2 regions of the uncultured Agrobacterium sp. genome follow, and region 1 is predicted to be linked to the other one. Evidence: predicted binding sites of a transcription regulator. Region 1 holds the regulator's gene; the other holds the start of a gene.

Region 1 (3,206 bases):
GGCGGCAGAGCGTATCGAAAAGCGCCTGCGTCGTTACAAGCGCCGGCTGAAGGATCACCATAACGGTTCATCCGCCAAAGGCATCGATGAGGAAGTCGCCTACAGGGTGATGGACGCAGTTCCGGATGAGGATGAGGAAATCGCGGAAGATTTCGCCCCGACGATCGTGGCCGAGACTTCCAAACAGATCAAAACCATGACGGTTGCGAGCGCAGTCATGGCTCTAGATATGACCGACGAGCCAGTTCTGCTGTTCCGCAGCCCGTCGAAAGAACTCAACATCGTTTACCGTCGCCACGATGGAAATATCGGCTGGATCGACGCGGCGATGATCAAGAGCTGAAGTCTAGAAGATCCGGGAGACGCTTCACGCGTCTCCCGGTTCGTCTCGATGGCATGAAGGAAAAAGAAATGGCATTGGCAGATTTGCTGCACCAGGATGCGATTATTCCCGCACTCAAGGTCAATTCCAAGAAGCAACTCCTTCAGGAACTGGCAGCAAAGGCATCCCGTATCACCGGGGTTTCCGAGCGGGATATATTCGACGTCATCCTGCAGCGCGAACGGCTTGGCTCCACCGGCGTCGGCCACGGCATTGCCATTCCCCATGGAAAGCTCAGCAGCATCTCCTCCATCACCGGGGTATTCGCACGCCTTGAAACACCCGTCGACTTCGAGGCGCTGGACGACCAGCCGGTCGATCTGGTCTTTCTCCTGCTTGCCCCCGAAGGCGCTGGCGCCGACCACCTCAAGGCTCTGTCTCGCATCGCGCGCGTCTTGCGCGATACGGAACTGGTGGCGAAGCTTCGTGCGACAGACTCCGATACCGCGATTTACACCTTTCTTAACCAAGAGCAGGTGAACGCCGCCTGAACGCCGAAATAGGCTTCACGAAAACTGTCGTTCTGGCATTCATACCATAGAGCAAAGGCCCGGACATCGATAGGATGTCCGGGCCTTTGACTTATTCACTCCGATGAAGCGAAGATAATTCTCAGGCGTCTTTCTCATTGAAGACGCTGGTACCGGGTTCAGCACCGGCAGAGGCTTCGGCCTTCGGTCCACCCTTTGCAACGCCGACCATGGCCGGGCGAAGAACGCGGTCGCCAATGGTGAAGCCCGCCTGCACCACCTGAACGACGGTGTTGTTCGGTACGGTGGTGTTGGGGATTTCAAACATGGCCTGATGAAAATTCGGATCGAATTTTTCGCCTTCGGCCTCGATCTTCTTCACGCCGTGACGCTCGAGTGCCGACAGCATGGAGCGTTCGGTCATATCGACGCCTTCGATCAAGCCTTTGATATTGGCTTCGGCGCTCGCCTTCAGCTCTTCCGGGATAGTGTCCAGCGCGCGGCGAAGGTTGTCGGAGACGGCCAGCATATCGCGCGCGAATCCAGCGACGGAATAGGCCTTTGCGTCCTTGACCTCACGTTCTGTGCGACGGCGAAGATTGTCCATCTCAGCCGCCAAACGCAGAAACTTGTCGCGTAGATCGGCATTTTCCGCCTTCAGCACATCGATTGGATCGGGTTCTGCCTGCTCAGGCACCGCATTTTCCGCCGTGGTCGCTTCCACTGCATCGTCGGCAGCGCCCGCGTCAGGTCCGGTCTTGTTGGTGTCATCAGTCATGACGTTCTCCAGATTAAATGTGTCTTATGGCTTGCAAATTGGATTGAGCCCGATATCGAGCTTTGCCATGCAAAAATCAAGGCTTACGGGGAAAAGGAGCAATTTTTCAATCAACGTCGCGCTTAGCGCCGCTTAGTCGAGAGCCGCGCCATGATCTGGGCGGTGTAATCCACCATGGGAACGATCCGCGAATAGTTGAGCCGGGTCGGACCAATAACGCCGACAGCACCCACCACCCGGTTCTCGTCGTCCTTGTAGGGCGCGACAATCAACGACGAGCCCGAAAGCGAAAACAGTTTGTTCTCCGAGCCGATGAAGATTCTGACGCCGGAACCCGTTTCCGCCAGATTGAGAATCTCGATCAGGTTTTCCTTGCGCTCCAGATCGTCAAAGAGAAGCCGAACGCGATCTATATCCTCTTCGCCAGCCAGTCCTTCGAGAAGATTGGAGCGGCCCCGCACGATAAGACGGCCAAGTTTTCCTTCCTCATTGTCGCCTGACCAGACGGCAAGCCCTCTCTCGACCAGATCCTGCGCTAGCGTACTCAGTGCGCTTTGAAGCTCATTCTTTTGTCGCGCTATCTGGGAGCGCAGTTCCGGCAGCGTCTGGCCACCGAGATGCGCATTGATAAAATTGGCAGCCTCGGTCAATTGCGACGAGGTGATGCCGGCAGGCAGTTCGATGATCCGGTTTTCCACCTGGTTATGGTCACCGACCAGAATCGCGAGCCCTTTCGTGGGCTCGAGCCGGATGAATTCCACATGTTTCAGAACGGCGTCGTTCTTGGCCGTCAGCACCAGCCCAGCTCCGCGCGACATGCCGGACAGCATGCTGCTCGCTTCGTAGAGAAGGCCTTCCAGGGACTGCTCGCGACCCGAAATCGGGCCGATATGACGGTCGATATTGGCGCGCTCTGCCTCGGGCAATTCACCCACCTGCATGAAAGCGTCGACGAAGAAGCGCAATCCTGTCTGTGTAGGCAGCCGACCGGCACTCACATGCGGCGAGTAGATGAGGCCGAGCTCCTCCAGATCGCTCATGACATTGCGCACGGAGGCAGGCGACAGCGACATGGGAAGCAGGCGCGAGAGACTGCGCGAACCGAGCGGTTCGCCTGTTTCGAGATAACCTTCCACGATGCGCCTGAAGATTTCTCGCGAACGATCGTCCAGAAGCGCGCCGGGCTCTTTGCCAATGGGAGGAGTTATGCCCATGCCGCTCATTCTTCCCGAAGCTGTTTTTGACTGTCCTGAATATAGTCACTCGGTCTTCCAAGTGAAAACGGAAATTCGGCTCTTCGGCCACCTGTGCCGCTTTTCCTTTGCAAAACCTGCTCCCTGACCTTAGAAGGCGGGCATCACAGACGGAGACAGATCATATGCGGCCTTCAGGCAGAAAAACCGACCAGATGCGCAAGGTGTCCTTCGAGCGCAACTTTTCCAAGCATGCCGAAGGATCCTGTCTGGTCAAGTTCGGCGATACGCATGTGCTGGTGACGGCAAGCCTCGAAGACAAGACGCCACCGTGGCTGCGCAATAGCGGCAAGGGTTGGGTCACCGCAGAATATGGCATGCTG
Region 2 (3,206 bases), on a different contig from region 1:
CCGCCTCATCCTCTCCGACCACAGTCACATCAAGACCGTCAAACAACGGCAGATCGCGCTCCGGACCAAGCAGAAAAACCTTCTTCGGACCTTCAGCAATCAACTCTCGCGTAACATCGCCCGAGGTGACGATGCGATCATAGGCTTCGTCCGGAACGCCGAGTGCGCGCAGTTGCGGAATAACGCCGATTGCGGGGCGAGGCGAATTGGTGATCAGAACGACTGTCTTTCCGTCTGCCCGCGCATCGGCCAATGCGGCACCGGCGGCGGGAAAACACGTCACGCCGTTGTGAAGTACGCCCCAGACATCGGAGAAAATCACATCGAATTGGGAGGTAACGTCGCCAAGCGTGGCAATGCGGTGGGCCATGAAGCGTCCAACTCTTTCCATCATTTCAGGCTCGTGACATCGCAAAGGCAGATAGCAATGGCAAGAGAAAAAGACAAAAGGACCAGTCAGGGAGCTACCGAGTCAGACGAGCCAGAGCCTGATCAAGCCTGCCGCCAGGCAGACACCAAGAACCGGGACCATGCCAAGCTTTAAACGAAAGAGCATGATTGCCGAGACGATGAAAAGCGCAAGCGACGCCAGATCGAGCGAGCTCCATTCTGGTAAGGACATGCCCAAATTGATCTGCGGCAGAAGCTCAACGCGATCCACCTTGCCGAAAAGCACATGCAGGCCGAACCAGACCGAAAGGTTGAGAATGACGCCCACAACCGCGCCGGTGATGGCAGACAACGCACCTGACAGGGCTGCATTGTCTTTCAGACGCTCAACATAGGGCGCTCCGAGAAAAATGAAGATGAAGCTCGGGACGAAGGTCGCCCATGCGGCAACGCTCGCGCCCAGCACACCTGCCAGCATGGGATCCAGCATGCCCGGATGGCGGAAGGCTGCGAGAAAACCGATATAGGAGAGGACGAGAACGAGCGGTCCGGGTGTTGCCTCGGCCAACGCCAGGCCATCCAGCATCTCGCTTGCGCTCATCCAGTGATGCGTTTCCACGGCGACCTGCGCCACATAGGTAAGAACCGCATAGGCACCGCCAAAGGTAACAACTGCAAGCCGCGAAAAGAATGCCTGCAATTCTACGAGCGAGCCAGGCGCGGCCAGAAGCCAGAACAGCAGGAGTGGCATCTGCCAGATGAGGAGGCCGACCAAAACTCCACGCAGTTGCCGCAAAAGAGAGGGTGCCTTGCTTGCCGCATCACGCTTCACTGACGGCCCTCCTCTAGCTTTCAGAAAACCCGCGACACCGGCGGCCAGGATGACAAGCGGAAAAGGAACGGCGAAAAAGAAAAGCGCGATGAAGGCTGCTCCTGCGACACCAATCAGAAAGCGGCTTTTCAGGGCTCGTTTCGCCACCCTCAGCAAAGCTTCAATCACGATGGCCAACACGCCGGCCTTCAGGCCGAAGAGCAGTGCCGGAAGCCAGTGTGTATCCTGATAAAGCGCGTAAGCGGCGGCCAGTGCGACGATAACGAGAAATCCGGGCAGGATGAAGAGTGTGCCGGCGATGACGCCGCCGCGCCTGCCATGCAGCAGCCATCCGGCATAGGTCGCCAGTTGCTGCGCCTCCGGTCCGGGAAGAAGCATGCAGTAATTCAACGCGTGCAGAAACCGCTCTTCCGAAAGCCAGCGTTTCTCGTCGACCAGCACGCGGTGCATCATGCCGATCTGCCCGGCCGGTCCGCCGAAGCTTAAAAGGCCGACTCGGCCGAAAACGAAAAACAGCTCCGAAAGGGTCGGATGGACGGGAGAAGATTCAGGGCGCAAAAAATCTGTCATGCAACCGCAGTAACCATTTTACATGAAATTTTTCCGACAGGCCGTTCTTGACAGTGCCTTAGGCCCTGCTTATCTCACTGCCGCTAGCACTCGGCAAATGAGAGTGCTAACATCAATCCAGGCGGATCGTATCCGATCCGCGAATGTCATTTGATCGAGGGAATAGACAATGGCAAGCACCAATTTCCGCCCGCTGCACGACCGCGTTGTGGTTCGTCGCGTTGAGTCTGAAGCGAAGACCAAGGGTGGCATCATCATTCCTGATACCGCCAAGGAAAAGCCGCAGGAAGGCGAAATCGTAGCCGTCGGTTCCGGCGCGCGTGACGAGTCCGGCAAGATCGTCGCTCTCGACGTCAAGGTCGGCGACCGCATCCTGTTCGGCAAGTGGTCCGGCACAGAAGTAAAGCTCGACGGCGAAGACCTTCTCATCATGAAGGAAGCCGACATTATGGGCATTATCGGCTGATCTAGCCGCCTTCCCCATTTTCCGTAATCTTGAAGCCGGACATTGTTCCGGCCATTCGAAACCAGGAGTTTTGAAACATGGCAGCCAAAGAAGTAAAATTCGGCCGCTCGGCGCGCGAAAAGATGCTCAAGGGCGTCGACGTTCTCGCTGACGCAGTGAAGGTCACGCTCGGCCCGAAGGGTCGTAACGTTGTTATCGACAAGTCCTTCGGCGCACCGCGCATCACCAAGGACGGCGTTTCCGTCGCCAAGGAAATCGAACTGGAAGACAAGTTCGAAAACATGGGCGCACAGATGGTCCGCGAAGTTGCTTCGAAGACCAACGACATCGCTGGTGACGGCACCACGACGGCAACCGTTCTTGCTCAGGCTATCGTTCGCGAAGGCCAGAAGGCTGTTGCCGCCGGCATGAACCCGATGGACCTGAAGCGCGGTATCGATCTGGCCGTCGCAGAAGTCGTCAAGGACCTGCAGGCCAAGGCTAAGAAGATCAACACCTCTGAGGAAGTTGCTCAGGTTGGTACGATCTCCGCCAACGGCGACACGCAGGTTGGCCGCGACATCGCGGAAGCCATGCAGAAGGTCGGCAACGAAGGCGTTATCACCGTTGAAGAAGCCAAGACCGCTGAAACCGAACTCGAAGTCGTCGAAGGCATGCAGTTCGACCGCGGCTACCTGTCGCCTTACTTCGTAACCAACCCTGAAAAGATGGTTGCTGACCTCGAAGACGCTTACATTCTCCTTCACGAGAAGAAGCTCTCCAACCTGCAGGCCATGCTTCCAGTTCTCGAAGCCGTTGTTCAGACCGGCAAGCCGCTCGTCATCATCGCTGAAGACGTCGAAGGCGAAGCGCTTGCAACGCTCGTCGTCAACAAGCTGCGTGGCGGCCTCAAGATCGCTGCCGTCAAGGCTCCTGGCTTCGGCGACCGCCGCAAGGCCATGCTCGAAG

The links. Region 1 encodes HrcA, which represses chaperone genes, less so after heat shock. Its sites were predicted from a motif close to GTTAGCACTCNCNNNNNGNGAGTGCTAAC; they were not measured.
Region 2: groES (co-chaperone GroES) is a predicted target of HrcA. The motif match lies at 1,875-1,903, and genes of this name have one in related genera.

The regions. Positions count from the first base shown of each region.
Region 1 covers NZ_CAJYTV010000016.1:196,159-199,364, reverse strand. Annotated here, with positions in the region: gene raiA (ribosome-associated translation inhibitor RaiA) at 1-343, shown strand, start outside; gene ptsN (PTS IIA-like nitrogen regulatory protein PtsN) at 412-873, shown strand; gene grpE (nucleotide exchange factor GrpE) at 995-1,630, opposite strand; gene hrcA (heat-inducible transcriptional repressor HrcA) at 1,753-2,844, opposite strand; gene rph (ribonuclease PH) at 3,009-3,206, shown strand, end outside.
Region 2 covers NZ_CAJYTV010000001.1:17,012-20,217, forward strand. Annotated here, with positions in the region: gene QZ869_RS00080 (TIGR01459 family HAD-type hydrolase) at 1-370, opposite strand, end outside; gene chrA (chromate efflux transporter) at 473-1,792, opposite strand; gene groES (co-chaperone GroES) at 1,962-2,258, shown strand; gene groL (chaperonin GroEL) at 2,336-3,206, shown strand, end outside.